2 linked regions of the Variovorax paradoxus genome follow. The protein of the gene in region 1 interacts with the protein of each later gene in a pairwise test. Links are inferred from orthologs where the notes say so. Each region holds a gene or a part of one and is shown on either strand. Other genes may lie near its edges. The genes, in order: priA and ssb.

The links.
Region 2: the proteins of priA (region 1) and ssb interact in binary tests that used the Escherichia coli proteins (3 or more experiments, as listed by UniProt). The link is inferred for Variovorax paradoxus from one-to-one orthologs.

The regions. Positions count from the first base shown.
Region 1 is NZ_JAUSXG010000001.1:4,524,216-4,539,707, reverse strand. What follows is about bases 8,299-11,268. They hold priA (replication restart helicase PriA), read right to left. Parts: upstream 10,849-11,268; coding sequence 8,749-10,848; downstream 8,299-8,748. Other genes in these bases: QFZ42_RS21710 (hypothetical protein), read left to right, coding at 8,508-8,720. In the rest of the region: QFZ42_RS21745 (PAS domain-containing hybrid sensor histidine kinase/response regulator), read left to right, coding at 1-1,812; nadE (ammonia-dependent NAD(+) synthetase), read right to left, coding at 1,821-2,672; QFZ42_RS21735 (phospholipase A), read right to left, coding at 2,707-3,882; QFZ42_RS21730 (hypothetical protein), read right to left, coding at 3,879-4,343; QFZ42_RS21725 (ATP-dependent helicase), read right to left, coding at 4,340-6,445; QFZ42_RS21720 (AEC family transporter), read left to right, coding at 6,565-7,587; QFZ42_RS21715 (hypothetical protein), read right to left, coding at 7,623-8,282; hemE (uroporphyrinogen decarboxylase), read right to left, coding at 11,320-12,426; QFZ42_RS21695 (IS30 family transposase), read right to left, coding at 12,603-13,766; QFZ42_RS21690 (MFS transporter), read right to left, coding at 14,044-15,408.
Region 2 is NZ_JAUSXG010000001.1:4,928,621-4,944,126, reverse strand. Bases 1,222-4,205 are described here. They hold ssb (single-stranded DNA-binding protein), read left to right. Parts: upstream 1,222-2,420; coding sequence 2,421-2,990; downstream 2,991-4,205. Other genes in these bases: QFZ42_RS23525 (Csu type fimbrial protein), read right to left, coding at 3,703-4,205; QFZ42_RS23530 (hypothetical protein), read right to left, coding at 3,067-3,537; uvrA (excinuclease ABC subunit UvrA), read right to left, coding at 1,222-2,252. In the rest of the region: more of uvrA, read right to left, coding at 1-1,221; more of QFZ42_RS23525, read right to left, coding at 4,206-4,731; QFZ42_RS23520 (fimbria/pilus outer membrane usher protein), read right to left, coding at 4,728-7,052; QFZ42_RS23515 (fimbrial biogenesis chaperone), read right to left, coding at 7,087-7,818; QFZ42_RS23510 (Csu type fimbrial protein), read right to left, coding at 7,829-8,335; QFZ42_RS23505 (sensor histidine kinase), read left to right, coding at 8,719-10,605; QFZ42_RS23500 (GFA family protein), read right to left, coding at 10,620-11,069; QFZ42_RS23495 (YebC/PmpR family DNA-binding transcriptional regulator), read right to left, coding at 11,081-11,794; QFZ42_RS23490 (isocitrate lyase/PEP mutase family protein), read left to right, coding at 11,983-12,828; QFZ42_RS23485 (helicase SNF2), read left to right, coding at 13,093-13,473; QFZ42_RS23480 (hypothetical protein), read right to left, coding at 13,551-14,549; QFZ42_RS23475 (FxLYD domain-containing protein), read left to right, coding at 14,737-15,506. UniProt on the Escherichia coli protein: Plays an important role in DNA replication, recombination and repair. Binds to ssDNA and to an array of partner proteins to recruit them to their sites of action during DNA metabolism. Acts as a sliding platform that migrates on DNA via reptation.

The sequences.
Region 1 (15,492 bases):
GGCGGCATCGTCATCAGCTGGAACCACGGGGCGCGAAAGCTCCAGGGCTACGAAGCCGCGGAAGCGATCGGACGGCACTTTTCCCTTTTCTATCCGAGCGAACTGCTGGAGCAGAACCGGCCGGACCGGGCGCTGCAAGTGGCACGCGAGGCCGGCCACATGGAAGAAGAAGGCTGGCGCCTGCGCAACGACGGCACGCGCTTCTGGGCCAGCGTCGTCATCACGCCGATCACCGGGACGGGCGGGGAAGTCCGCGGCTTCTCGATGATCGCGAGAGACCTCAGCGAGCGCCGCCGCCACGACGAGATGCTGCGCATGAGCGAGGAGCGCTTCCGGCTGCTGGTCGAGGGCGTGAAGGACTATGCGATCTTCATGCTCGACCCCGGCGGCCACATCGTGAGCTGGAACCTCGGCGCGCAGAAGAACAAGGGCTACGAAGCTTCTGAAATCATCGGGCAGCACTTCTCCGTGTTCTATCCGCCCGAAGTGGCCGCGGCCGGCTGGCCCGAGCAGGAACTGCGCAACGCGCTGCGGGACGGGCGGTTCGAGGACGAAGGCTGGCGCATCCGGAAGGACGGCAGCCGGTTCTGGGCCAGCGTGGTCATTACCGCGCTGCACGACGCGACGGGACGGCACCGGGGTTTCGCCAAGGTCACGCGCGACCTGACGGAGCGGCGCCGCGTGACCGCGCTGGAAGACGAAGGGCGTCGCGTGACGAACTTCCTCGCCATGCTGGGGCATGAACTGCGCAACCCGCTGGCGCCGATCTCGAATGCGCTCGAACTGCTCAAGCGTGAAAAGGCGGAATCGGCGGTCATCGCCCATACCCGCGACATCATCGGCCGGCAGCTCAGGCAGATGACCCGGCTGGTGGACGACCTGCTCGACGTGGGCCGCATCACGAGCGGCAAGATCCACCTCGAGAGCAAGCCGGTTCGCCTGCGCGATGCCATCGCAGAGGCCACCGAGGCCATCCGGCCGCTGATCGAGAGCAAGTCGCAGACCTTGCATGTGCAGACCCAGGAGGCCGACCCCTGGATTTCGGGCGACAGGGCACGGGTCATCCAGATCGTCAGCAATCTGGTCCACAACGCGGCGAAGTTCACCCACAACAGCGGCAACGTCTATCTCTCTCTCTCGGAAGCCGGCACGGAGGCCGACATCAGCGTGCGCGACGACGGGCCCGGCATACCGCCGAAAGACTTGCAGCGGATCTTCGACCTGTTCGTGCAGGGCGAGCAGAACCTCGCGAGAACGCAGGGCGGCCTCGGCCTGGGGCTTAGTCTCGTGCAGCAGCTGACCACGCTGCATGGCGGGCGGGTGAGTGCCTTCAGTACCGGCAGGCCAGGGGAGGGCAGCGAGTTCGTGGTGCAGTTCCAGACCACGCAGCCGCCGATGGCCACGCTCGAGGCGGAGCCCCGGCCGGTCGGAGAACAGCGGGTGCTGGTGGTGGACGACAACACCGATGCGGCCGAAACCATGGCGCTGCTGCTGGAGGCGCTGGGCTACAAGTCCAGCGTCGCGCACGGCGGCCTCGCGGCCATCGAAGCCGTGAAGGCGCAAGACCCCGATGTCGTGCTGCTGGACATCGGCCTGCCGGACCTGAACGGCCATGAAGTCGCCCGGCGGCTTCGGGCCGAGATGATCAACCCGCCGCCCTTGATCGCCGTGACCGGCTACGGACAGGCCAGCGACCGGGAAACCAGCCTGGAGGCGGGCTTCCGGGCCCACCTGACGAAGCCCGTGGACGTCGACAGGCTCTCGGCGTTGCTCGAGCGCCTGCTCGAGTCGCCCCGTTCCAAGACGGCGTAGGCCGACGCTCAGGCCGGGTGCGGCGGTTCGACCGGCAGCGCCCGCTTGTGGGCGCTCTTGCGGTGCGTTGCGAGGATGATCTCGCGCGCCGCGGCGGCCACGGGCTTGCCTTCGAGAAAGTCGTCGATCTGCTCGTAGCTGACACCGAACGCATCTTCGTCGGGCTTTTGCGGCACGAGCGATTCGAGGTCGGCCGTGGGCACCTTGAACACCAGCGCATCGGGCGCGCCGAGCTGCTGCGCGAGCGCACGCACACGCCGCTTGCTGAGGCCGGTGAGCGGTGTCACGTCGGCCGCGCCGTCGCCGAACTTGGTGAAGAAACCCATCAACGCCTCGGCCGCATGGTCGGTGCCGATGACGATGCCGTCGTGCGCGCCGGCCACCGCGAACTGCGCGATCATGCGCTGGCGCGCCTTGATGTTGCCGAGCACGAAGTCTTCATGGGCTGCGTCGCGGAAGACAAGATCGCCGGTCTTCAGCGCGGCGAGCATCCCATCGGCCGCGGGCCGGATGTCGACGGTGAGGGTGCGGTCCGGCCGGATGACGGCCAGCGAACGCTGGGCCTCGGCTTCGTCCTTCTGCACGCCGTAGGGCAGGCGCATTGCAATGAACGTGGCATCTCGGCCCTCGGCGCGCAGCCGCTCCACCGCGCGCTGCGCAAGGCAGCCGGCGACCAGCGAATCGACGCCGCCGCTGATGCCCAGCACCAGCGCCTTCAATCCCGTGCCGCGCAGGTAGCCGGCCAGAAAGCCGATCCGCCGCTCGATCTCCTGTGCGGCATCGAACACCGGTGCGACATGCAGCGCGGCAATGATCTCGCGCTGCAAGGCGTCGACGGGGGCAAGTTCACCAGCATTCATGACACGAACCTTTCTGTGCATTCATCGGAGCGAATTAAAAGTCCACCAGGCTCAGGCCGATGCTCAGCACCGTGCGCTTCCGGTTGTAGTCCACCAGCGTGTCGCCATAGCCGTGGAACAGCTGCGTATGGAAGCGCAGGTTGCTGGTGGTCGGATCGCCGATGGCCTTGAGCCACTCGAGCCGGACCGAGCCGCGGCCGCTGTCGCGCAGGTTGTTGCGCACCGTGAGAGCAAGGGTGTTGTCGCGGTTGAAGTTCCAGCGGCCCGTGACTTCGGCGCGGCCGATGTAGTTCGAGATGTCGGGGTTGTCGTCCTTCGCCGTGCTTTCCGACAGCCGCTGCCAGATGCGTCCGGTGATGCTGAAGCGGTCGTCCAGCTCGGCCCCGCCCATCAGGTAGACGCGGTTCCAGCTGCGCGACAGCGGCAGGCTCTGGCCGTTCGACTGGTGCACCAGGCCCACGCCCGCATAGCGCCAGCGCCAGTCGCCGGGCAGCTTGAAGTCGAGCGGGTAGACATACATCAGCTCGGGTTCGTGGTCGGTGGTGCGGAAGGGCCGCGAGATCGAACCGTTGAACAGCTGCCAGGTCGACTGCTGCGAATACGCAAACCAGAGCGAGTCTTTCTTGATCGGATCGTTCTGGGTGAGCAGGCCCTGCGCGATCTTGGTCCGCACCGACAGGCCGATGCGCATTTCGTTGGCCTGGTAGGCCACCGGGGAGGCGGTGTGGCCTTCGGAGGGCGAGGTGGGCGTATCGGGCTTGCTGGTGGCGGCCGAGGCCGACACGTTCAACGGACGGTAGCCGCGGAAGGTGAAGGTGCCGCAGTCGGTGCCGTTCTCGAGCTCCCAGAAGCGCGACAGCGCCGAATACTGCCGGTCGCGGCAGCCTTCGCTGGTGGCGACCGACACCACGCGGGTGGCCGGCATGGAGCCGTCCACCGGCGGCGCGGGCTGCGTGCTTGCCAGCACCGGCGGCGCCACGGGCACCGACACCGAAGGCAGCGTCTGCTGCTGCGCCCAGCGGTCGAAGCAGGCCAGCCGGGCTTCGTTGCTGTTGCCGAGCGCGGCGCATTGCTGCCAGGTCAGCTGCGCGTCGGCCAGCGGACTGCGCGGTTTGTCAACGGCCTGCGCGTTGGCCGATGACGGCGCGAAGAGGCCGGGTGCCAGCAGCAGGCCCGCGGCAAAGGAGGTGCGTAGATGGATTGCGTTCATGGGTGTGCGGTCCGTTCCGTCTTTTTCAGAGTGAAGGGATGTGTGCTGTCGTCGGCGGCGTTGCGCCAGGTGCCCCTGAACTCGCGGCCGCAGGAGTCCGGCTGCAGCGTGCCCGACCACACGCCGCTGATGCTGCGCCCGTCGAGCGATTCGTCGATCGCGAGCACGCCCTCGTCGTCCACGTCGCCCGCGAGCTGGGCCACCGATGCGCCCGCCGATGGAGCGGCCGGTGCGCGCGTGATGGTGCCGCGCACGCCCGCGTACTCGGGGTGCTTGTCGAGCACGACCGAAGCCGCATCCGGGAGGCCGTCGAAGCGTGCCTTCCAGGGGCCATACAGCGCCTCGATGGGCAGATCCCGTGCGGTGGCGGGGCACCCGGGCTGGGCTGTGCCCTGGGCCGCGGGGCCCGCGCATGCGCTGCACAGCGCTGCCAGCGAAAGAAGAGCGGCCGCCGCTTTCATGGTGCGGAAGCGGCCGCCGCTGCAGCTGCGGCACTGTCCTGCGCCTTGCGCGCGAATTCGGCGCGCAGCGCCTTGAGCTTTTCGCGCGGGTCTTCGCGGGTCGTGGTCTTGTCCAGGCCCATCTCGGCGATGAAGCGGCTCGGCACGCACGGCACCATCTCGCGGCCCTGCTTGCGCTTCTTGGTCCAGCTCACCGCCAGGCTGCGCTGCGCGCGCGTGATGCCCACGTACATGAGGCGGCGTTCTTCCTGCAGCCGCTGCAGCGTCTCGTCGCTCACCTTCAACTGGCGGCCGTTGTCGTCTTCGAGCTTGAACGGCAGGAGGCCCTCGGTCACACCGATCAGCATCACGTGCGGCCACTCGAGGCCCTTGGAGGCATGCAGCGTCGAGAGCGTGACCACGTTCTGGTCCTGCTCGCGCTCGCTGATGGTCGACAGCAGCGAGATGGTCTGCGCCACTTCGAGCAGGCTCTTGCGTTCGGTCTCGACGTTGTTGTCGGCGCCCGAGGCATCGTCGATGGTGCCGCCGGCGCGCTGCGACATCCAGTCGACGAACTCCAGCACGTTGGTCCAGCGCGCGGCCGCGGCCTGCTCGCTGTCTTCGCCGTCGTAGAGATGCTTCTCGTAGTCGATCTCCTTCAGCCAGTCGAGCATGAAGGTGCGCGAATCCTCAGCGCCCATGGTGCGGCGCGCGCGGTATTCCAGGTCGTTGATGTAGCGGCCGAACTCGTGAATGCCTTCGAGCGTGCGCTTGGGCATCACGCTCGGCAGCGACGGGCTGAAGAGCGCCTCGAACAGGCTCAGCTTGTACTGGCTGGCGAAGGTGCCGAGGCTGGCCAGCGTGGTGTGGCCGATGCCGCGCTTGGGTGTCGTGATGGCGCGCAGGAAGGCCGGGTCGTCGTCGTTGTTGACCCACAGGCGGAACCAGCCGCACAGGTCCTTGATTTCGGCGCGGTCGAAAAAGCTCTGGCCGCCCGACACCTTGTAGGGAATCTGCGCCTTGCGCAGCGCCTGCTCGAACACGCGCGCCTGGTGGTTGGCACGGTAAAGAATGGCGAAGTCGCGAAATTCCTTGTACTGCTTGCCCTGACTGGTCACGTCGCCCGCGCGCAGGCTGGCGATGCGCGCCACCGCGCGCTCGGCCTCGTGCGCCTCGGAGTCGGCATCGACGATGCGCACCGGCTCGCCTTCGCCCAGCTCCGAGAAGAGCGTCTTCGGGAACAGCTTGGGGTTGGGGCCGATCACGTTGTTGGCCGCCCGAAGAATCGCGCTGGTGGAGCGGTAGTTCTGCTCGAGCTTGATCACCTTCAGGGTCGGATAGTCGACCGGCAGCTTGCGCAGGTTGTCGAGCGTGGCGCCCCGCCAGCCGTAGATCGACTGGTCGTCGTCGCCCACCGCGGTGAAGCGGCCGCGCTCGCCGGCCAGCGCCTTCAGCACTTCATATTGCGTGGCGTTGGTGTCCTGGTATTCGTCCACCAGGATGTGGCCCAGCGTGGATTGCCACTTGGTGCGCACCTCGTCGAAGTCGCGCAGCAGCTTGAGCGGCATGCCGATGAGGTCGTCGAAATCGACGCTCTGGTACGCCGTGAGCCGCTCTTCGTAGCGCGCCATGATGCGCGCGGTGATGCGCTCGTTGTCGTCCACCGCGGCGGCCTCGGCCTGTGCGGCGTTCAGGCCCATGTTCTTCCACTTGCTGATGGTCCACTGCCAGATGCGCGCGGTGGCCGTGTCGGTGGTGCCGCCCGCGTCCTTCAAAATCTTGGTGACGTCGTCGCTGTCGAGAATGCTGAAGGCGGGCTTCAGGCCCAGCACGGCGCCGTCTTCCCGCATCATGCGCACGCCCAGCGCGTGGAAGGTGCAGATCACCACATTCCGCGCATCGCGCCCGATCAACCCCTTGGCGCGTTCGCGCATTTCGCTCGCGGCCTTGTTCGTGAAGGTGATGGCCGCAATGCGCTTGGGCTCCAGCCCGGCCTGGATGAGCCGGCCGATCTTGTGCGTGATGACGCGCGTCTTGCCCGAGCCCGCACCCGCGAGCACGAGGCAGGGGCCGTGCAGGTAATTGACCGCTTCTTGTTGCGCGAGATTGAGACCGGAAGACATGGGGAGTGGGAACAGAAAGCCGCAGAGGAACGGCAGGCGCAAAGCGGGCAATGATACGGGGCGCAGCTTTCTGGAACCGCTCCAGAGTTCACGATGCGGGACGCAACGACAATCGGGCCGTGCTGCCTGTATTTCTCGTAACCTTTCCTTTCTTCGCGCTGATCGCCGCCGGCTATGGCGCCGCGCGTGCCCGCATCCTGCCGCTCGACGCAATTCCGGGCCTCAACACCTTCGTGCTGTATTTCGCACTGCCTTGCATGTTGTTGCGATTCGGTGCCGGAACCCCGATCGGGCAATTGCTCGACGGCAGCGTGGCACTGGTCTGGGGCGTGAGCGCGCTGGCCGTGGTGGCGGGCGTGGTCGTCTTTACCCGCAACCCGCGCATCGGCTGGAACGACGGCGCATTCGGTGCGCTCGTGGCGGCCTTTCCGAACACCGGGTTCATGGGCGTGCCGCTCCTGGTGGCGCTGCTGGGCGCGCAGGCGGCGGGGCCGATGATCATCACCATCGCCTTCGACCTGGTCGTGACCTCGTCGCTGTGCATTGCGCTGTCGCGGCTCGACGGGGCCGGCGGCGGTGCCGGACACCGCGGCGCACGGCAGGCGGCGCGCCAGGCGCTGCGCGGTGTGCTGGTCAATCCGATGCCGTGGTCGATCCTGCTGGGCGTGCTGCTGTCGGCTGCGCGGTGGCGCTTGCCGGGGCCCGTGGAGCGCACCGTGGCCATGCTGGCCGATGCGGCTTCACCGGTGGCGCTTTTCACCATCGGCGCGGTGTTGGCGCGTTCGGCCTTGCTCGCGCGCGGGCACGGCGCCAGCGCCGCGGTGGCCGCGGCCATGGGAACGAAGTCGGCGCTTCCGCGCAAGGCGCCGCTGGCCGACGTGCTGCCGGTGGTCGGCGTCAAGCTGCTCGTGCATCCGCTCTTGGTCTGGGCGCTGGGGCAGGGCGCCATCGCGCTCGGGCTGCCGCTCTCTTCTTCGGCGCTGGTGGTCATCGTGCTGGTGGCGGCGCTGCCGAGCGCCAGCAACGTGTCGATGCTGGCCGAGCGCTTTGGCGCCGACAACGGCCGCATTGCACGCATCATCCTGTGGACGACGGTGGCGACCTTCTTCAGTTTTCCGCTGGCCGTGGGCGTGCTGCGCTGAACCGGCCCACCGCGTGGCGCCGCTGCTTCAGGGTGTCAGGGCGTCAGTACACCGAGCTTGAACGGATCGGCATCCGACAGGCGTTCGCATTTCGAGAAGTCGCGGCCCTGCGTGCCGTCGCAGTAGAACGCGTTGTAGATGCGGCCGAACAGCGTAGGGCTGGCCGTGAAGAGCACGCCGTGATCGGGCTGCCAGTTGTCCTTGACCGCCCCGGCGCCGAGTTCGGTGGTGCCGGCGGGAGGCGCGCTGGTGGCGGAGGCGGGCGAGAATTCGGCCAGCGTCTTGTGAACTTCGCCGCCGCGCCATCGCATTGCCAGTTCAGAGGCGGTGGGCTTGGCGGCCACTGGCAGCAGCACGCCATTCACTTGAAAGCCATCACCGAAACGATGTGTCTTGCCGGCGAGAAAGGCGTAGGCGCAGGCGGCCAGGCACTGGCCGCGAATTTCGGTTTCCACGCCGCTCGAGCGGATGGCGTCGGCAAAGGCGCCGGCGGCCTCGGCGGTACCGCCGAACGAGTCCTCGAACACCACGGTGCGCACCGTGCCTTTGTCCAGATGCTCGGTAAAGGTCTTGATGGCCGTGCCGTCGAGCATGCCCGACACCACCAGCCGGCTGCCCTGCAGTTCGAGTTCAGCCGCCGAGCACGCGAAACATGCGAAAAAAAGAGCCCAACCGAGAGATGAAGGCAGTTTCACGGCAACCCCTGGCGACCAGCGTTCTTGCTTGACGCGCGACGCCGGAACGGGCCCGCGCTGTGACAGCTTGAATAGCTGACGGGCATGCAGTCAACCGCTTTTTCAGATTATTTCTGATTCCCGTGTAGGCCATAAGCCATAGCTATCGCTATCACTCCAGATGAGTGCTTGTGTTTTCAAAACACTGCTAAAGTGTTTGCAAATCAAAGTATGTATGGGGGCACTATGGCAATACTTGTTCGTATTCTGCTGTGGCTGGCCTGGGTCGCCAGCGTGGGCTGGTTGTGGCACGCCGACACCCTCGGCACCGCCACGTCGCTCGCGTTGGGCGCCTTGAGCCTGGTGGTGTTCGCATGGCCTGGAAGCATCGCTCGGCGGCGCAGCAGCGAGCTGCGCTACGTCGACATGGGCAAGGAGCCCGCGGGCCTGCACCACTGACAAAGGCCGGCCTCGGTACGAGGCCGCCTCAAATGCTGTGCGGATCGACGTCGACCAGCCAGCGGATCACGCCCTTGCCTTCGGGCGTGCGCCGCAACGCGTGCAGCAACGGTTGCCAAGCGGCCAGCAGGCGTTGCAGCGCAGCGCGCGAAGGGCTCTCGATCAGCATCTGCGCCCGCTCCACGTTGGCCACGCGCTGAATGGCCAGCGGCACCGCGGGATAGCGCACGACGCGGTCGGCGCCTTCGAGTTCGTCCGCCGCGGCGCTCGCCGCATTCAGGAACGCCTGCGCGGCCTCCTGCGTGCGCGCATCGGCCCGCAGCAGCGCCTGGAACGCGAACGGCGGCATGCCGGCGGCCGCGCGTTCCTCGAGTTGCTGCCGCGCGAAGGCCGCGTAATCGTGCTTTCGGAGGGCGGCAAAGAGCGGGTGCGGCGCATGGTGCGTCTGGATCCACATTTCGGCCGTGGCACCTTGCGCCGCCAGGTAGGCGGCGTCGCGGCCCGCGCGGCCGGCCGACTGCATCAGCAGGCTGAACAGCCGCTCGGGCGCGCGAAAGTCGCTGGAGAACAGTGCGCCGTCGGGGTTCACAGCGGCCACCAGCGTGATGCGCCGGAAGTCGTGCCCCTTGGCGATCATCTGCGTGCCGACCAGCACATCGACCTCGCCCGAGTGCACAGCCGCGAGCTGCGATTCGAGCGCGCCCTGCTTCTTGGTGCTGTCGGCGTCGATGCGCGCAATGCGCACGGCGCTGCCGTCGGGGCGCTTCACCGCGGTGAACAGTTCGGCCAGGTGCTCCTCGAGACGCTCGGTGCCGCGGCCGACCGGCGCGATGTCGGGGTTGCCGCAGGCGGGGCAGGCGCGCGGCACGCGCTCGGTGAAGCCGCAGTGGTGGCAGCGCAGCGTGCGGTCGATCTTGTGGAACACCCGGTAGGCGCTGCAGTGCGGGCATTCGCTCTTCCATCCGCAATCGGCGCAGGCCAGCACCGGCGCGTAGCCGCGGCGGTTCAGGAACACCATGCTTTGCTCTCCGCGCGCGATGCGCTGGCCGATGGCGTCGAGCAGCGCGCCCGAGAGCACGGTCTTGGGCGGCTGCAGGTTCATGTCGACCAGCCGCACCGCGGGCAGCTCGCCCGCGCCGATGCGCGAGGGCATGGCGAGCCGCACGTAGCGCCCGCCCGGGTCTTCGCCCTCGGCGGGACGGCTCTGGTGCCAGCTTTCGAGCGAGGGTGTGGCCGAGCCCAGGATCACTTTCGCGCCCTCGCGCTGGCCGCGCCATACGGCGAGGTCGCGCGCCGAATACCGCGCGCCTTCCTGCTGCTTGTAGCTGGGGTCGTGCTCCTCGTCGACCACGACGAGCTTCAGCCCCGGCATCGACGCGAACACCGCCATGCGCGTGCCCAGCACGATGCGCGCCGCGCCGCTGTGCGCCGCGAGCCAGCTTGCGAGCCGCTGCGGGTTGGTCATGCCGCTGTGCAGCGACACCACCGCGTCGTCGCCGAAACGCGCCTTGAAGCGCGCTTCGAGCTGCGGCGTCAGGTTGATCTCGGGCACCATCACCAGCGCCTGGGCGGCGGCATCGCCCGCGAGCAAATCGGCCACGCAGCGCAGGTAGACCTCGGTCTTGCCGCTGCCGGTGCTGCCGACCAGCAGGAAGGTGCCCGTTTCAGCTTCGATGCGGGCCAGCGCGGCTGTCTGCTCCGGGCTCAGCGCGATCAGGTTGGCGGCTTCGGCCGTTTCGGCCACCGGCCCGATCGTCGTCTTGCGCTTGAGCCGGCGGGCCAGCTGGGTCGTCGTGAGGTCGCGCAATTGCGGCGGCAAGGCGGCCAGCGCGATTTCGCCGATCGAACGCTGGTAGTAGCGCGCGGCAAAGGCGACCAGGTCGCGCCAGGCTTCGCCCAGCGGTGCCAGCGCGTCGAGCGCCGCGCCCACGGGCTTGAGCGCCATGTCGGGCGCGGCGCCGTCCAGCGAGCTGGGCTCGTTCCAGACCACGCCCAGCACCTCGCGCCGGCCCAGCGGCACCCGCACCAGCGTGCCGGGCGCGAGCGGTGCCGAGCCGGCATAGCTCAGCAGGTCGCCGAGCGCGGCATGCGCCGGTGTCTGCACGGCGATGTCGAGCCGCCAGGCCATCGTGGCGGGCGCGCTCGCCGGCGCGGCGGGGCTGCCCGGCGAAGTGGCTGCCGTTTCCGGGGTCGGGCTGGCGGTGGAGATGGGCGTCCTCGTTGGCAAGGTTTGTTAATGCGACTTTGAGCAAAACCACTTAAGTCGTTGATTTTTCAGTGCTTTGGGCGCCATCCAGAGTTTCTGTGGATAACTTTGTTGACAACCGGGCTCGACACGCTGCGGAGCCTTGAAAATCAAGCGTCTGACTGGATTGCCCTCAAAAAAAGCAAAGTTCAAATCCTATATAAATCAACGACTTACGGGCGCTACTGGTTTAGGAGCAAAGAACGAGCTGCTTCAGATAATCTTGCGCAGTGCAGCACGTGTTTTGTGCATAAGTCGGGCCTCCTACACCTTTTTTGGGCTTGACAAACAGCTGCAACCTGCTTTTCGGAGGAAACCAGTTGCGTTGTCGCGTCGGCCTGCCGCGCAACAGTTTCAACCGCGCAAGGCGCGCGATTGTGCGTGCACCGCCTGCACCAGCGCCGCCACGTGGTCCGGCGGCGTGAACTGGCTGATGCCGTGGCCCAGGTTGAAAATATGGGTCGGGCCTTGCGCAGGGCCGGTGTGCGGCCTGCCGAAAGCCTGCAGCACTTTCGCCACCTCGGCCTCGATCTGGGCGGGCGGCGCGAACAGCACGTTAGGGTCGATGTTGCCTTGCAGGGCCTTGGCGTTGCTATCGGCGCCTTCGCCGACTAGGCGCCGCGCGGCCGAGAGGTTCACGGTCCAGTCGACGCCGAGCACTTCGCAGTCGAGCGCGCGCATGGCGTCGAGCCACAAGCCGCCGCCCTTGGTGAACACGATGCGCGGCACCGGCTGGCCGTCGGCGCCGGTGCGCTTCAGGCCGGCCAATACGCGGGCTGTGTAAGCGAGGCTGAATTCCTGGAACGCGCCGTCGGCCAGCACGCCGCCCCAGCTGTCGAAAATCATCACGGCCTGCGCGCCGGCGTCGATCTGTGCATTGAGGTAGGTGGCCACGGAATCGGCGTTGACCGCGAGCAGGCGGTGCATCAGGTCGGGGCGGCTGTAGAGCATGCTCTTCACGAGGCGGTAGTCGCTGGAACCTGCGCCTTCGACCATGTAGCAGGCCAGCGTCCAGGGGCTGCCCGAAAAGCCGATGAGGGGTACGCGTCCGTCGAGCGCCTTGCGGATCGACGCCACGGCGTCGAACACGTAGCGCAGCTTGGCCATGTCGGGCACTTCGAGCGCCGAAACGGCGGCTTCGTCGCGCACCGGGCGCGCGAAGCGGGGGCCTTCGCCGGCCTCGAACGAGAGGCCCAGGCCCATGGCGTCAGGCACCGTGAGGATGTCGGAAAAAAGAATGGCCGCATCGAGCGGATAGCGCGCGAGCGGCTGCAGCGTGACTTCGGTGGCGTAGTCGGTGTTGGTCGCCAGCCCCATGAAGCTGCCGGCCTTGGCGCGGGTGGCCACGTACTCGGGCAGGTAGCGTCCGGCCTGGCGCATGAGCCAGACGGGGGTGTGATCGGTGGCCTGGCGCCAGCAGGCCCGCAGGAAAGTGTCGTTTTGCAATGGGGCGAAAGGCATTGCCCGATTGTCGCAGGGGGACTGGGCTTTCTCTTCGAGTGCCGCTGTTCGGGGGCTCTTGTTTGAGGCGCTTTTGTTGGGGGCGCTGTTGTTCGGGGTGCTGTTGTTCAGGGCGCGTGCACAGGCCACCGGGTACTCCCCTCCGCGAATGTCCCCCGCCTTCGGCTCCGGCGGGCTCAACCCGTCGATGCAACGGCCTGCCAGAGTACCTCAGCAGGGTTGGCAAAGCCAAGTGTCTGTCTTGGTCGACCGTTCATTTCATTGGCGATGCGATCGAACTGGGCCTGCGTGAGGTGAGAGAAGTCCTTGCCCTTGGGCAGGTACTGGCGAAGCAGCCGATTGGTGTTCTCGTTGGAGCCACGCTGCCACGGACTCTGTGGGTCGCAGAAGTACACATCCACATCGGTTGCCATGGAGAACTTGCGGTGAGCGGCCATCTCGCTGCCCCGGTCCCAGGTCAGGGTCTTCATCAGCCCCGCAGGCAATCTCTTGACCTGACGGCTCAAGGCTGCAACCACGCTGTTGGTGTCCTTGCCGTCCACCTTGACCAGGATGAGGTAACGCGAATGGCGCTCCACCAGCGTTGCGACCTGGCAGTTGAGCGTTCCGAACAGCAAGTCGCCTTCCCAGTGGCCCGGCACCGCGCGGTCATTGGCCTGCGGCGGACGCTGGCTGATGGAGACCAGGTCCTTGATGCGATAGGGCCCAGGCGGGGGCGACTGCACACGGGGTCGCCGCATCCTGGTGTGCTCTCGAAGATAGGCCGTCAGCTCCTTCTTGAGGGCACCACGGGCCTGGACGAAAAGCGTTCTGTAAATCGTTTCGTGCGAGACGTTCATTCCGCCATCTTCGGGGAACTGGCGCTTGAGCCATCCCGAAATCTGCTCGGGCGACCAGCACAGTCTGAGCTTGCCAGCGACTTCCAGCGCAAGCGCGGGGTGGCGCTGCAGGTGACAGCACTGGGGCCTCTTGGCCCTGTGCCAGGCCGCTTCGTCGGCACTGATCGCGCGATATCGGGCATGTCCCCCATTGCGCTGGATCTCTCGCGAGACGGTACTGGGACTGCGGGACAGCCGCGCCGCGATCAAGCGTATCGACTCGCCCGTCGAGAGTCCACGCGAGATCTCCTCGCGCTCGCGCAGCGTCAAGGCGCCAGGCGCGCGATGGCACTCTCGAGGGGCAAAGCCGCCTGCCTTGCCGATCCACGTCTGTATCGAGGGCACCGGGCGTCTCAACGCCATGGCGATCTCGGCGATCCGCTCGCCTTGCTTCCATCGATCCCATATCTGCCGCTGCTGCGCAGCCGACGGATGAACTCGCTGACCTGTGCTCTTCGTCAATTAACACCTCGATTCGTCGTTGAAGTGTTGCATCGACGGATTGAGCCCGCCCCTCCTTTATTTCGCTGCGGGGAGCACCCGATGCCCTGTGCACCATGGACGCGGCGCTTGTGCTGGCCGATCAACAACTGCTGCGCATAACGCTCCCGTCGATGGGGTGCCTTGCGCAGCGAAATCAAGGGGGAGGCCGCTGGCCGGAGGACATTCGCGGAGCAAGGTACCCCGTCGGCGGGAGCGCCGCCCCGGACCTACAGGGCCGAGTGAGAACCAACCGAAATCAAACCACCGGCACCCGCACCGAATCCGCCGGATTCACCTGGCGCCGATACAGCACCAGCGTGGCGATCAGCCCGCAGGCAGCGGCCGCCGTCATCCACAGCCCCGGCGCGCCCTTGTCACCGGTCATTTCGATCAGCCCCGTGGCAATGGCCGGCGTGAAACCGCCGAACAGCGCCGTCGCCAGGCTGTAGGCCAGTGAAAAGCCTGCTGTGCGCACATTGACCGGCATCACCTCGGTGAGCGCCACCACCATCGCGCCGTTGTAGCTCGCGTAGAGGAACGACAACCACAGCTCGACCTCGAGCATGCGCGCGAAACTCGGCGCACCCACCAGCCACTTGAGCGACGGGTAGGCGGTGAGGATCGTCAGCGCCGTGAACAGGATCAGCAGCGGCTTGCGCCCCACGCGATCGGACAGCGCGCCCATGACCGGCAGCCAGATGAAGTTCGAAATCGCCACGCACAGCGTGACGACGAGCGCATCGGTCGTGCTCAGGTGCAGCACCGACTTGCCGAACGTGGGCGTGTAGACCGTGATCAGGTAGAACGACACGGTGGTCATCGACACCAGCATCATCCCGGCGACCACGAGGCCCCAGTTGGCGATCATCGACTGGAAGATCTCGCGCGCATCCGGGCGGTGCTTGCGCGCCATGAACTCCTCGGTCTCCTGCAGCGAGCGGCGGATGATGAAGAGCACCGGCACGATCAGGCAGCCCACGAAAAACGGAATGCGCCAGTAGAAGTCGCCGATCTCCTGCGAGGTGAAGGTCACGTTGAGCCAGTAGCCGAGCGCTGCCGCCACGATGATCGCCACCTGCTGGCTGGCCGACTGCCAGCTCACGTAGAAGCCCTTGCGTCCCGGCGTGGCCATTTCCGACAGGTAGACCGAGACGCCGCCGAGTTCCACGCCGGCCGAGAAGCCCTGCAGCAGCCGTCCGACCAGCACCAGCAGCGGCGCCACAAAGCCGATGGTGGCGTAGGCCGGCACGCAGGCGATGAGCAGCGTGCCGAGCGCCATCAGCGCAAGCGTGACGATCAGCCCCTTGCGGCGGCCCACTCGGTCGACATACGCGCCGAGAAAGATCGCGCCCAGCGGCCGCATCAGGAAGCCCGCGCCGAAGGTCATGAAGGTCAGCATCAGCGAGGCGAACTCGTCGCCGGCCGGAAAGAAGGCCTTCGAGATCTGCGTGGCGTAGAAGCCGAACAGGAAGAAGTCGAACATCTCCATGAAATTGCCGCCCGTCACGCGAAGCACGGTGGCGAATTTCGAGGAGGAGGAGGAAGCAGCAGAAGAAGCGGCAATGCCTGAAGAGGCGTGGGCGGCCGTGCCCGATTGCGCGGCGGAGTGCGCAGGATTCATCTCGTTGTCCCCTTGGGCGATGTAGTTCGTCCAAGGGTAGGCCGGGGTTCCCGACCGCCGCCTGACCGCCGTGGTCAGGTACCT
Region 2 (15,506 bases), 410 kb from region 1 along the record:
TCGTTCACCAGCGTCGATTTGCCCGAGCCCGAGACGCCCGTCACGCAGGTCAGAAGGCCCACCGGGAAGGCCACGCTCACGTTCTTCAGGTTGTTGCCGGTGGCGCCGACCACGCGGATTTCCTGCAGGTCGGTCTGCGATGCGAGATGCGCCGCTTCGCGCGCGGCGCGCCGCTCGGCCGCGGGGCTCGGCGGAAAGCGCGAGGCTTTCTTGCCTTCGTTGAAGGCGGGTTTCTTCACGACCGGCAGCCACGCGGTGCGGTGCTTGGGCACTTCGATCTTCTTCGTGCCCGAAAGGTACTGGCCGGTGAGCGAATCGGGATTGGCCGACACCTCGGCGTAGGTGCCCTGGGCCATCACGCGGCCGCCGTGCACGCCCGCGCCGGGGCCCATGTCGATCACGTGGTCGGCGGCGTGGATCATGTCCTCGTCGTGCTCGACCACGATCACGCTGTTGCCGATGTCGCGCAGGTGCTTCAGCGTGCCGATGAGCCGGTCGTTGTCGCGCTGGTGCAGGCCGATGCTGGGTTCGTCGAGCACGTACATCACGCCGGTGAGGCCGGAGCCGATCTGCGAGGCCAGGCGAATGCGCTGCGCCTCGCCGCCCGAGAGCGTCTCGGCGCTGCGGTCCAGGCTCAGGTAGTTCAGGCCCACGTCGTTCAGGAACTTGAGCCGCAGGCCGATCTCGCGCACCACCTTGTCGGCGATGTCGGCCTTGGCGCCGCGCAGCTTCAGGTTCTGGAACCAGGCGAGGGAATCGCGCAGCGTGAGGTGGCTCAGTTCGAAGATGGCCATGCGGGGCGGCTCGCCACCGCCGGCCGGGCGATTGGCCTCGTCCACGAGGAACACGTTGCGCGCTTCGGGCCTGAGGCGCGAGCCGCCGCAGTCGGGGCAGGGCTGCAGGTTGCGAAAACGCGCGAGGTCTTCGCGCACCATCACCGAATCGGTCTCGCGGTAGCGCCGCGTCATGTTCGGGATGATGCCCTCGAAGGGATGCTTCTTCGTGAGCTTCTTGCCCGCGAAGTTGCCCGACTCCATGGTGTAGTTGAACTTGATTTCTTCGGCCGCCGAGCCGTGCAGCAGCACCTGCTGCACCGAGGCGGGCAAAGATTCGAAGGGCGCGTCGACGTCAAACTTGTAGTGCTTCGCCACGCTCTCGATCATGCTGAAGTAGTAGCTGTTGCGGCGGTCCCAGCCCTTGATGGCGCCGCTCGCGAGCGAGAGTGTGGGGAAGGCCACCACGCGTGCCGGGTCGAACACCTCACGGTGGCCGAGGCCGTCGCAGCTCGGGCAGGCGCCCACGGGCGAGTTGAACGAGAACAGGCGCGGCTCGAGCTCCGACAGCGAGTAGTGGCAGATCGGGCAGGCGAACTTGGCGTTGAACAGGTGTTCCTTGTCGGCAGCTCCCTCGGCGCCCAGTTCCAGCGCAATGGCCCGGCCTTCGGCGAGGCGAAGCGCGGCCTCGAAGCTCTCGGCCAGGCGCTGCTGCATGTCGGCGCGCGCGCGCAGCCGGTCGATCACCACGTCGATGTCGTGCTTTTCGGTCTTCTTGAGCTTGGGCAGGTCGTTGTATTCGTAGGTTTGCCCATCGACGCGGAAGCGCACGTAGCCAGCGGCCTGCATCTCCGCGAACAGTTCGAGGAACTCGCCTTTTTTCTCGCGCGCCACGGGCGCGAGGATCATCAGGCGCGGCTCATTGGGGATGGCGAGGGTGGCGTCGACCATCTGCGACACCGTCTGCGCCTGCAGCGGCAGGTGGTGATCGGGGCAGTAGGGCGTGCCAGCGCGTGCATAGAGCAGGCGCAGGTAATCGTGGATCTCGGTCACGGTGCCCACAGTGGAGCGCGGGTTGTGGCTGGTGGCCTTCTGCTCGATGCTGATCGCAGGCGACAGGCCCTCGATCACGTCCACGTCGGGCTTGTCCATGAGCTGCAGGAACTGCCGCGCATAGGCCGACAGGCTCTCGACGTAGCGCCGCTGCCCTTCGGCATACAGCGTGTCGAAGGCCAGGCTCGACTTGCCCGAGCCCGACAGGCCGGTGATCACCACCAGCTTGTTGCGCGGAATGTCGAGGTCGACGTTCTTCAGGTTGTGCGTGCGCGCACCGCGGATGCTGATGCGCTGCTGCGCCAGCACGGCGCCGAGGTAGGTGTCGCGTTCGCGTTTCGCGTCGCGTGCGCTTTCCTCGTCGGCGGCGAAGTCTTCAGTGGCTTTGGAATTCAAGGGGGCGATCGTCCGAGGGCAACCGGACATGATAGTCCGAGCGGCATTTCATGGCGAGGGGGCGGGTTGAGGCGGTTTCGTGAAGCCCTCCCTGCCCATGCGTTCGGGCCCCCGGGGCGGCGGCACCTGGGCGGCCGCATCGGGCACAATCGAGGGTTCTTTTCCTCCTCCTTCATCTACTTATCAGGGGCAGTGCATATGGCATCGGTCAACAAAGTCATCGTCGTCGGCAACCTGGGTCGCGATCCCGAAATGCGTACCTTCCCGAGCGGCGACCAGGTCGCGAACGTCACCGTGGCCACCACCGATCGCTGGAAAGACAAGCAAAGCGGCGAAATGCGTGAAGCCACCGAGTGGCACCGCATCGTTTTCAACGGCCGCCTGGCCGAAATTGCCGGCCAGTACCTGCGCAAGGGTTCGCAGGTGTATGTCGAAGGCAGCCTGCGCACGCGCAAGTGGACCGACAAGGACGGCATCGAAAAGTACACCACCGAAATCCGCGCCGACCAGATGCAGATGCTGGGCAGCCGCCAAGGCCAGGGCGGCCCGTCGGGCGGTCCCGAGGACGATGGCGGTTATTCGCAAGGTGGCGGTGGTGGCGGTTACTCGCAAGGCGGTAATGCTGGTGGTGGCGGCGGCGGTGGTGGTGGCGGCTACGCCCCCCGTGCACCCGCAGCGGCACCGCGCGCTCCGGCGGCCGCACCGCGCCAGGCGCCGGCCAAGTCGTCGTCGGGCTTCGACGACATGGACGACGATATTCCGTTCTGAAAATCGATCCCTTGGAATTTGCCGGCAGAAGGCCTGCAGCTCATTGGCTGCGGGCCTTTTTGTTTTGCTGTTCCTGTCAGTAGACCACCGTCACCCGCATCGCGTTGCTGCCGTCGCCGGCCGGGGCGGCAGCTTGCGATGGAGCGGAGCCCGAGGTTGCCGCCATCGCACCGACGACGCCTTGCCAGGCGGAAGCGAGGCTGTCGCGGCCGTCGGCATCGGTTCCGGCCACCATGAGCGTCGTTTCGCCGATCTTGTCGAACCGGTACTCGCGGCCCTTGATGAGCACCGACTTCAGGTTGGTCCAGACGCGGTATTCGTGTCCGCCCTTGACTGGCGTGACCTCGAGCACCTTGAACGTCGGGAGAACGACCATCGAGACGTTGAACCGGGCATTGGCGCTGTTCATGCCGTGCGTCGGCTCCGCGGAACTGAGCCGCAGCGGCAGCGGCAGCAAGAGCAGCAGCATGCCGGCGGCAGCCAGCGATGGCGCTATACGCGTCGGGCGCAGGGCGGTTGCACCTGCAGCGGACATGTTTCCGGACATTGGAACTCCTCCTCTCGTCGCACCGGGTGGAGGGCATCGCATTGATGCCCTGTCCTGGTTTATCGGCAGAGTCGCAGGAAAATGAAGGCCGTCCGTGCCATTCTTTACCTATAACCTGCCAATGGCTAGCAGGTTTCTCCGCACCGGCTTGCTTGCCGGCGCAGCTCAGTAGGTCACGCTGACCGTCACGACGTCGCGGTAGCTGTCCGGCCGCACGTTGGCGCTGGTGCCCAGAACGCGGCCATACAAGGTCAGCGCCTGGGCGGCGCCGTTGCCGGTTCCCGCGGCGGTATTGGTGCCCGTGACGCTGCCCCAGACGGTGGTGCGCGCGGCATTGCGGTAGAGCCGGTAGGGCACCGTGTCGGCGTTGCCGGGCACGCCGCCTGTCGGCGTCATCGTTCCTGCGCCCGTGGTCGAGCCGTTCGAAGGAGTCAGCGCGACCGTGTACGGGGTGGGCGTGGTGCAGGTGACGTTGATCGTGCTGGTCTGGTCCCTGTCGGCCTGGCCCGGCAGGCCGTTGATGGTGCCGAAGTTCAGCGGATCGGCTGTGACCAGGCAGCTCTTGGCGACCGTTGCGCTGACCACGAACGCGAACTTGTCCGGCAGGATGGTGTTGCAGGTCGTCGGCATGGCGCTCGTGCTCGACGAGAGCGTGATCGAGGTGTGATCTCCGGCGAAGTCGTCCTGGTACGTGCCTGGAGGCACCGTGCTCTGGAGAGCCAATAGTTGCCCGCGCATGGTGGTGCTTCCCGACACGCTTGTCACGCCGCCCAGGAAGGGCCGGGCAGCAATGCTCATCGTGGCAATGAACGGGTTCGGCACCGCCCCGTTGCCGTTCGAGCCCCAGACCGTGCCGCTCGTCGACTGGTAGAGCTGGAAATTCAAGATGTTTCCGGCGCTGTCCTTCATCGTGCGGGGATTGAAGTTCCCGAGGCTTTGGTTGCCGTCGCCGATGTTGAAGCAGACCCTGGCTTGCACGGCGGCGGTGCCGTCGTTGGTGCACGTGTAGTTCAGCGTGGCGTTGACGGACGACGAAGCGGCTCCGTCGACCAGTTCGACGGTGCCGAAAGCCAGGTTCGTCATCGTAGCGGTGCAGCTGACCGCCGCTTGCGCGCTCCCCGCCGGCAGCCACCACAGCAGCGCGCAGAGCATGGGCAGGCGCAGCGCCTGCAGAGTCCGGGTCAGAAAGCTCATGGCGTCTTGGCCTCCCTGGTGCAGCGCACGGGGCCGATCTGGGGAATGCCGGCACCCTCCTTGCGATAGTCGAAGCTGGCCCGGCAACGGCCGCCGGGTGTTTGCACGTCGAGCGTGTTCCGGGGCTCGAGCGATTCGAGGTACACCGCGCCGTCGAAGCCGACCAGGGCGGGCTCGCCACCCGTCCCGTTGGCGCGCACGCGGCTGCCCAGCGGCAGGGGCTTGCCCGCCTCGTCCACCAGGAGCAGCGCGGCTGCGCTGATCGGCGTGATGCCGAAGCGCACCAGCGTGCCGGCGCGGTCGCTCGGGGTGGCGACGGTCTTCACGCGCTGGATTCTCACGTCGGCGGGCAATTGCATGGGGTCGATCGAAAGCTGGTTGTTCTGGTAGGCGCTGAGCGGCGCCACGAGCAGCATGCCGTTGCCGTCGGTGGTGCCGATGTCCCGGTTCTCCAGCCTCACCGGCACGCCGGCAATGCCGTCGGTGGAGACCACGGCGAACGCATCGTCGATGCGCCGCGCCGCAAACGGCTGGCCGCCCATGAACACGATCGAACCGGTGGCACCCGCGTAGGCGTAGCGGCTGTCACCGAGCACGCTGATGCCGGCCATCGCGCGGCCGTAGCGGCCCAGGTAGTCGATTTCGGCCTGCCCGCCATTCTGGCCTCCGCCCTGGCGCAGGCCGGCGCGCCAGCCGATGCCGCCTTCGCCCGGCGTCGAGCTCTGCGCGTCGGCCGTGTAGACGGTGCGGTCGCCCTCGCGCTGGAGCCCGGCGCTGGCCGTGACGTTGCCGTCCAGCGCCCAGGTGAAGCCGACGAAGAGGCTGCGCTCCCGTCGGTTGTCGAGATTCTGGTTGAGGCTCACATTCACCGAGGCATTGCGGCCTACCGCCCTGAACCAGTAGACGCTCGCCAGGCGCGTCGCCTCCTGCGCGGGATAGCGCAGGTAAAGGTAGCTGAGGCCGAAACTGCCGAAGCCGTCCGTGGTGTAGCCGACCGACGCCCGGCCCGAGCCGCGCGGCGGCGGGCTGCCGTAGAGCGATGCGATGTCGCGGTACTCGCCGCGTGTGCGGGTGCCTTCGACCAGGAAGTTGAAGCGGTTGTCGCGCCAGCTGTAGCCCAGGTTGAGCAGCGAGCCTTGTTTGCCGCCGTAGCTGCTGTGCGCCACGGCGCCCGCCAGCACGCCGTTTTGTCCGAGCAGCCATGCACCGCCGATGCCGCCTTTGACCAGCCCCTTGGTCGCCTCGCCGTGCGTTTCCAGCGTGAAGCTGTTGCTCACGCCGTAGCGCCAGGTGCCGGTGGCAGCCGCGTCGCTGCCGTAGTCGAAGGAGCGCAGGCCGTAGCTCTTGCGCACCATGCCGAGATCGACGGACCAGTCGGACAGGCCATCCTGCAGCAGCCGCTGCGAGTCGTAGAGCGAAAAATCGAGCGTCGTGGCGCGGCCGAAGGCGTCGGTAAGAACCACCTGGGCATTGCCGGCGCCATTGATGCTTGGAACCGTCTTGAGCTGGAACGGCCCCGCCGGCACCTGGCCCGTGTACTGGCGCATGCCGTTGATATAGAGCTCCACCTGCGAGGGCAGCGTGGCCGACCCCAGGAACGCCGGCAGCGGCGTGGTGGTGCGATAGGGTTGCAGCGCGAAATTGCGCGACAGCTGGATGCCGCCGATCCGGGTGGAGCGCGACCATGGCAGCGAGGCCGTGGTGGTGTCGCCCACCCGAAGGGTCAGCATTTCATCGGGGAACGACTTGCTCCAGGTGGTGTCGAGCCGGACCGAGTCGTGGCTCCAGCCTTCGCCGTCGATGCGGGTTGCGCGCGACATCAGCGTGTTGCTGAACACCGCGCTTCCGCTGAACGCACGCAGTTCGGTCAGCGCGTTGAGGCTCGACGTGTTGTTCCGGCCCTGCGTGCCATAGAGGTCGTAATTGAGCAGCAAGCCGGGCGAAGCGGTGGCCTTCGACGCGACGAGGGTCGATGTATCGACCACGGTCGTGGGCAGGCGCAGCACATCGGCGGCGGCATGGATCGCAACGCTTTGGCTCGCGGCGTCGTACTTGATTTGCACGCCGGGAAGGCTCTTGAGCGGCACGGGATCGGCCACGCCAGCCGGCAGCACGAAGCCCAACTGCCGCAGCGTGGCGGCACTGGCCCACAGCTCCTGGCCGCGCAGGCCGAAGTGAACCAGCCCCTGCGGATTTCCGTTGAGGCTCAGTTCCAGATAGAGGTCGCTGCCGCCGGGGCCGGCGATGTTGCCTTCCGCGGATGCGACGGCCGGAGCGCTCGAGACGGCTGCAGCGTTCTCAGCCTGAGCGGCGAAAGACATCAGACCGGAAAGAAGCAGCAGTGGCAGGAGGCGCTCAGCGGGCGCGTGGGAGCGGCGGGATGTTTTCCTGCGTCGCGTTGCCATTGATCTTCGTTTCCAGAACGCCGCCAAGCGCGAAGGCCTCGGCGGATGTCTTCAGTGGCCAACGCATGCGCGCGCCGGGCAAGACGTAGCCCATCAGGCCGGCATGCACCGGGGTGCGGCGGCCGACGGTATCGACAAAATCCAGATCGGCGAGCTGGGCATGCATGCCGCCGCTGTTCGCGACTTCGAGCACCGCTTGGCCGTCCTCCCGGCGCAGCGACCATGTCAGCTGGGGCGCGGGTGACTGCGCGCCGGCGGCCGCGATGAAGATGGGCACCGAATAGCGCAGCACGAGTTGCAGGCCCTTCTTTTCCTCCTTCACCTCGACCGGCAGCTCGTCGATGATGAGCCGGTACGAGTTTTCGACCATGCCGGCGGGAACCCCCGCGCGAATGACCCGAATCAGCTGCCGTTCGGACGCGCCCAGCTGCACCACCGGCGGACTTACGAGAAGTTCGCGCGAGGGCGTCAGCTTTTCGGCGCCGTTCTCCTGTGTCCAGTGATAGACACGCACCTGGGCGTGCACCACGCCGTCGCCGGTGTTGCTGAGCCAGAGACCGTCGGCGTTCTGCGCGGCCTGGAGCGTGAGCGTGACCGGAGAAACCTGCAGTCCGCTCGCCGAGGCGACCACGTGCGCGAAGGCGAGCGCGAGGACAGCGGTGTAACGCAGCAGTGGGTGCACGGGCAATCGATCAGTAGTTGACCTGGACCGTCACGGTGTCCAGGTAGGCGCCAGGCGTCACGTTGGCGTTCGCGACGGTGGCAAACACGGGGATCGTTTGCGCCACGCCGGTGCCGGTGCCTGCCACGCCGTTGCCCACGGCGGTGGCCGTGGCGGTGCTGCCCCAGACGGGACCGGTCGCACTCACCGAGCGGAGCTGGTAGGCGACAGTGTCCGGGCCAGCCACGGCGGGGCTCATCACGCCGGCGCCGGTGGTGCTGTTGTTCGACGGCAGCAGGCCGACGTTGTAGGGCGTCGACTTGGAGCAGGTGACGTTGATGTTGCTGGAAGCAGACAGGGCCGTGGCCGAGGAATTGACCGAGCCGAAATCGATGTTGGATGCCGTGCCGGCGACGACCGAGCAGGCCTTGTTCACGGTGATCAGGACCTGGAACGTGGAGGTGGTCGTGGCCGCGAATGCGGCGCTGGTGGCCGTGACGGCAAGAACTGCTGCGAGGAGGAAAGAAGGATTTTTCATGGAAAATGGCGACAGATGTAAATAAAACGAGGATGGAACGGACCGGATAGTGCCAACGATCCCGCTTGGTGAATAGTAGATTAGTTCACACAAATGCACAATTTGTTGCAGTTCGAGCGAATTTGCAGCAGGCGAATGGTTACACGGCGCGAATCTCCGAACTCGCCCCTTCTGTATTGACGAGGTTTGCCAGGGCCCGAAAAAGGGAACAGCCGCCTCAAACACATTGAAAATGTTGACAGTTCGTCAACGAACCTCCGTGTACTGCACCCTCTTCGAGGCCGAACGCTCTTTGCGGATATTCATCCCTTCGTTCTGAGTTGAATCACTTCTCCAGATACCGCCTCGCCTCCTTCTGGGCGAACGCGGTGCTCGTCGTCTCCTTGGCGCTGCTGCTGGTCATGGTGGCCTTTTTCAGCGCGACCGATGCCGAGCACGAGTCGGCGGCTCTGCACATGACGCAGGCCGACTGGCAGGAGGAAGACACGCCGGCCATCCAGGAACTGCCGCTCGCCGTGGACAGCAGGGCCTTGCCGCTCGCCTGGCAACCGGTCGAACTGCCCCTGGCCCTCCCCATTGCCTTGCTGCGCCAGGCCGACAGCGCATCGAACGCGGGCGCCACCCGCACCACATGGCTCCGGCTTTCCGCACGCAACCTGCCCGCCACCCTGGCGCCGCTGGGGTTGTACGGCGCGCGGATCAAGACGGACGGGTCCATCGCGGTGTATGCCAACGGCCGGCTGGTGCAGCGCGCGCAGGTGCAGGGTCCGCTCTGGAACAGCACGCGCACGCCGCTGTGGGTCTTGCTGGGCAAGACGCCCGACGGCGCACCGTTGAACGAGATCCTGCTGCGGCTGGAGCACTCGCGAAGCGCGCAGGTGGCGGTCTCATCGCTGTGGCTCGGGCCCGTGGGAGCGCTGGAGGGCCGCTACCGCATGCGGCAGTGGCTCCAGCAGGAGCTGCCGGCGATGCTCAGCGCGGCCTTCATGGCGGTCGGCGTGTTCGCCTTGTTCGTGTGGTTCAAGCGCCGCCACGACACGGGTTACCTGCTCTTTTTCAACCTGGCGACCACGTCCTTCCTGCGGAGCCTGCATTTCTACGTCGGCGTTCCAATTGCCAACGACTGGTTTGCCTGGCTCACCGTCAATTCCTTGTTCTGGCTGGTCGCGGTGGTGCATTTCGCGCTGCGCCAGCTGCACGGCCGGCCGCTCGGATGGCTCACCTTTGCGGTGGTTGGGTGGACCGTGCTGATCGGCGTTCTGACGCTGCCGGGGCTGGCCATCCTGAGGAACACCCCGCAGGTCACGCCGTTGATCTACATCGGCGCGGCATTGATGGGGGTCGCCGTTGCGGTGGTGGGCGGCGTGAGTGCCTGGCGGCGTTCCAGCGAAGGGCGGCTGGTGGCCGCCGGCATCGGCGTGTGCGTGCTGCTGGGCGTGTCCGACTGGCTGCTGCAGAACAACTTCGTCAGCCCCGAGGGCTGGTACCTGGGGGCGTACACCAACGCCGTCACGTTCATCGTGTTCGGAGCGCTGATGTACCGGCGCTACGTCAACGCCATTGCCGAGGTGGAGCAAGTCAACGCCAGCCTGGCGCAACGCCTGCGGGCCCGCGAAGCCGAGCTCGACCGCAGCCACCAGCGGCTGCGCGAGGTCGAGAAGCTGCAAACCATCAGCGACGAGCGCCAGCGCCTGATGCAGGACATGCACGACGGGCTCGGCTCCTCGCTGATCAGCGCCATTCGCTCGGTGGAGGGTGGCGGCATGAGCGACGACAAGGTTTCGCAGCTGCTCAAGAGCTGCCTCGACGACCTGAAGCTGACCATCGACTCGATGGAGCCGCTCGAAGACGACCTGTTGCTGTTGCTCGCCACGCTGCGCTACCGGCTGGGACCCCGGCTCGAGAGTTCGGGTGTCGCCCTGCAATGGAACGTGCAGGAGCTTCCCGCGCTCGACTGGCTCGACCCGACCAGCGCGCTGCACATCCTGCGCATCGTGCAGGAGAGCATCGCCAACATCCTGCGCCACACCCGCGCCACCGAGATCCGCGTGGGCACCGCGGCAGAGCCCTCGGGCGTGCGGGTGACCATCGAGGACAACGGCCAGGGCTTCGACGTCGAGAAGGCGATGAGCGAGGCCGGCGGACGAGGCATGCAGAACCAGCAGCGCCGTGCCCAGGTGGTCGGGGGCGCCGTCTCGTGGCGCTCGGGGCTGGAAGGCACGCTGTTTACGTTGTGGCTGCCGCTGAAGCGCGGCGGACCGGCGGCGTAGAAACGGGCGGAGGCTCAGCCGGCGTCGACGTGCTCGTTGTATTGGGGCAGGTCGTCCGTGATCGTGAACCACGGTGCCTTGGAGCCGACAAAGATGTGCGCGTTCGGGCGGATGGACGGATTGTCGATCAGCGTGCCCAGGGTCACGTGCACGAACGTGCCGTCCCGCACCACCGAGTAGAGAAGCGAACCGCATTGTCCGCAGTGCATGTCGCCGGCATCTTTCTCGCCGAAAACCAGGAGCTTGTCCTGTCCTTCCGCAATGGCCAGCTGGTGCCGCTCGATGCCGGCAAAAGGCTTGAAGGCCGAACCAGTGGCGCGCCTGCAGTCGGAACAATGGCAGTTCAGTGCATAGGCGAATTCATCGGCCACCGTGTAGCGGACGGCGCCGCACAGGCATCGGCCGGCGAGACTGCGTGCAGCCGTTTTCTCCAGGCGCGTCACAGGCTCGCTTCCCAGTCCCATCTGAAGGCTGCTCAGCCCGCAAGGCCCACGAACACGTTCTGCACATCGTCATTCGCATCGATGGCGGCCAGAAAGACTTCGACTTCTTCCAGGTGTTCGGCGCTGAGGCTGGCCGGATCGACCGGGTTCTTGGGCTTGTAGCCCAGCTTGGCCGACAACACGGTGAAGCCCTGGGCCGGCAGCGCGCGGCTCACGAGGTCGAGGTCCGCGGGGTCGGTCAGAAACGTCGTGACGCCGCTTTCGCCCGCGGGTTCGAAGTCTTGCGCGCCGGCTTCGATGGCCGCCACTTCGGCGTCGGCACCCGCGCCCGAAGGTTCGGCTTCGATCATGCCCACGTGGTCGAAATCCCAGGACACCGAGCCCGAGGTGCCCAGCTGCCCCTTGCGGAACAGCACGCGCATTTCAGGCGCGGTGCGGTTCACGTTGTCCGTGAGGCATTCGACCATCACGGGCACCTGGTGCGGCGCAAAGCCTTCATAGATCACATGCTCGAAATGCACCGCCTCGCCCGAGAGCCCGGCGCCCTTCTTGATGGCGCGGTCCAGGGTGTCCTTGGGCATCGAGACCTTGCGGGCCTGTTCCACGACCAGCCGCAGGCGCGCATTCGAGGCCGGATCGGCGCCGCTGCGCGCGGCAATCATGATTTCCTTGGCCAGTTTTCCGAACAGACGGCCCTTGGCATTGGCGGCCAGATCCTTGTGTTTTGCTTTCCACTGTGCGCCCATGGCTGATGTTCCTGTGTTGGGTGTGCGGTGTCTCGCCTCGGGCCGCGTTTGAACGCTGGGCCGAAGGGCCGACAACCGTTTGGGGCGACTACTTTAGCCGGAGCGCGCGGACAGCAGTTTTTTCCAAGTCCTGGAGGCCGGGCATCTCCATGCTTGCCCGTTCCACCACGCCGCGAGGCCACGCCACCATGCCATCCATCCACACACGACAACAGCAGCAAGCAGAACTTTTTCACCGGCTGCACGCCGGCCCGGCACCGCTGGTGCTGGTGAACGCCTGGGACGCGGCCAGCGCGCGCATCGTCGAACGCGCGGGCGCGAAGGCCATCGGCACGACCAGCGCGGGCATGGCCTGGTCGATGGGGCACGCGGACGGCGAGCGCATGCCAGTGGACGAGCTGCTCGCGGGCTGCGCGCGCATCTGCCGCGTGGCGAGCCTGCCGGTCACGGTCGACATCGAACGCGGGTTCGGCGACAGCACGCAGGCCGTGTGCGAGGTCGTGCGCTCGCTGGTCGGCATGGGCGTGGCGGGTATCAACATCGAAGACGGCACGCTGCCGGGCACGCGCCGGCTCGCGCCGCCGGAAATTCTCTGCGAGCGCATCGCTGCGCTGCGCAAGATCGACGCGCGCCTGTTCATCAATGCGCGCACCGACACCTGCTTCGTCGCCAACGACGACCCCGCGGCACGCTATGAAGACACGCTGCGGCGGGCGCGGCTCTACGCCTTCGCGGGTGCCGACGGCATCTTCGTGCCGGGCATGGCGAGCCTCGACGAGATCGCGGGCCTTGCCGCCGCGGTGCCCCTGCCTGTGAACGTGTATGCCGGCCATTCCAAGGCACCGTCGGTCGACGTTCTTGCAGGCGCCGGCGCGCGGCGCATCAGCCTGGGCTGCGGTCCTTTGCAGGCGGCACTCGGGCTGCTCGGCCGCATCGCCGCGGAAGCTCTTGAATCCGGCCACGGAGGCTTTCGCACGATGGCCGGCGAGATGCTCCCGGCCGGCGAGATCAACGGGCTCTTTGCAGCGCGCTGACTGCGGAGCGGTGTCTGGCAGGCCGGCAGGGTTTGCCGACCCTGGCCGGTCGATTGTTTCAATTCCGTGAACGCCGTGGTTCCTTTTGATCAGGGTTTTTACTTAGATGACGGCGCACAATTCATCTCACAGACCGGCCCCCAAGCCGATCTGGGTGAACAGGGCCCCGAGCGAGGTGGCCGCCCCCGAAAGGGACGGTGACCCACCCAAGACCGGTTCGAAATCATCCAAAGTCAAAACTGAACTGAATTGAAGGAAATCCAAATGACCGCCTCGAAGATCCTCTCCGCCGTTGCTGTTGCCCTGATGGCCGTTGCCGGCGCCGCCCACGCTGAAACCTATGAAGGCGTGCATCAACTGACCTCGGCCGCAAGCCGCGCCGATGTCGCCGGCCAAGCCGTGGTTGCCGCGCACAGCGCCAATCCGTACGCCACCGGCGCCAACGCAGGTCCGGCCCGCGTGATCGTTTCGTCGACCAGCCGCGATGCGGTCCGTGCCGACGCCGTGGCCGCCGCCCGCAGCGCCGATCCGTACGCCGAAGGCGCTTCGGCCCGTGTGGCTCCCGTCGTCGCCAGCACGGTAGACCGCGCCACGGTGCGTGCCGCAGCCCGCGCCGCGGCTCGTGGCGACGCGCTGCCGCTGTAAGCGACCCTCAGCGAGCGTCCGCTCTAAAAAAAGCCGGCCATGCGAAAGCATGGGCCGGCTTTTTCTTGGTCTCGCCGTCAGCGAGGGGCCAGCAGCCGCAGGCCGGCGATGAAGAAGGGCGCGCCGTCCGCGACGGCCGTGTCGTGCAGTTCGACGAACCAATGTGCCGGCGGTGCGTCCGGGTTCGCGTCGTCGGGCTCGGGCCGCGCGCAAAGCTCGCACGCGTAGAGCACGCGGCCCATCCGCGTCGTGGCGTCGCGGAACGCGACCGCCTCGTTGCGGCATGCGTCCACCACCGTCCAGCCGCCGTCGGGCTCGCTGCGGATCGACCGCCGCACGAGCCGCATCGCGATGTGCTCCGGCGCCGCCGTGCGTTCGCCTTTTTGCGCTTCGGGCACCGTGGCGAGCAGGCGCAGTTCGATCGGCTCGCCGACCCGAAAGCCTTCGCCGCGCTCCAGCGACATGCCGTTCAGCGCCACGCGCACCTGGCGGCGCTCGCGCAGCGTCGTCACGACGAAAAAGACCGTCAGCACAGAGAAGGCCGCAAACACCGGCAGTCCGACCACCATCCAGAGCCATTGCCATCCGCCGGCCAGCGCCCACGTCATGGCGTTGAAGCCGAAGAGCGCGAAGAAGGCCAGCACCGCGAGCGCGACCAGCCATGCGATCCAGTCGCCGGCCGAACGGCGCACGCGTTCCGTGGCCTGCGGCGCTACGGACGTCCACTCGGCCGGCTGCAACTCGGCCAGCGGGGCAAGGCCGACCACACGCGGGTCGGGCCATGGCGACCAGAAATCCGCCGGCGCATCTTCAAGGGAAATCCGCTGCAGATCGGTCCAGGCCGGCAGGTACGCCGTGGCCGTTTCCTCGCCTTCCACCTCCAGCGTGGCGCCCTTGAAGCCGCGCGGGTACACGCCGGGCGCCCGGTGCAGCCGGCGTTCCCGGAGGTCGACGATGACGGTGGCGCCGCCGACCTCCGCGGCCTGGTAGCGGCCATCGGACGAGGCATGGCCATAGCCCGGCGTCTGTCCGGACAGATGGGCGATCAATGCGACGGACGGATGAAGCCGGGTCATGAAGAAGAGGCGGGAAAGGCGTCGAGCATGCCATGCGCAGCCGTCTGATAAGCTGCCTCGCCCTCTCCATTCGACCTGCTCTTTCCACCCCTGTCCCTGCGAACGCACCGCGCATGTCGTCCGAAGAAAACCGGCGCCGCGACGCGCTTGCCGCCGCAGAAAACAAGAAGAACACGGAAAGCGCTTCATGACCATCGACCTCCAGACGCTCAAGTGTGGCGAGTGCGGCAGCAATGCGCTGAAACGCACCGGCCCGAACCAGTACGCCTGCCAGCATTGCGGCTCGGTGACGCTGGTCGAAGACAACGTGTCCGACCGGCTCGATCGTGTGCTCGAGCAGGTGAAGAACGCGGCGGGGCAGCGCCTCGCGCAAGAGCAGGCGCTCAAGCAAAAAATGGTCATGCGCCATGCGGGCATCGCGGTGGCGGCGGTGCTCGGCGTGGGGCTGGTGGTGATGGTGGCCAGCCTGATCTCGGCGCGCGATGAGCGTCCCCGCGCGCAGCCCGCAAGGGCAACGGTGGTCGACCGCACGATCCCGTCCGACGGGCTCAGGCTCGGCGAGCCGCGCCAGGTGCTGGTGGGCAGCGGTGGTTCGGCGCAGGCCAGGCTGCTGGTGGTGGCGCGCAACGAAACCGGCAAGCCGCTGGAGCGCGCCAACATCAAGGCGGTGTTCTACGACGGCGATACCCGGCTCGAAGAGCGCAGTGAATCGTTGCCCATTGGCGTGCTCCAGCCGGGCGAGAGCGCGCCGGTGCTGATCGCTCTGCCGAGCGCAAGAACCGCAACGCGCCATGAGCTGGAGGTGCAGCGTCTTTCGGCGCCGTACCGCTTGGCGCAGGGGCCGCGGCTGGTCTTCGATCGCGTGCGGCTGGTGCAGCAAGGCACGGCCGGGGTCCGGCTGGTCGGCCGCGTCGCCAACGCGAAAGACAACAGCGCCACGCTGGCCGGCATCGAGGC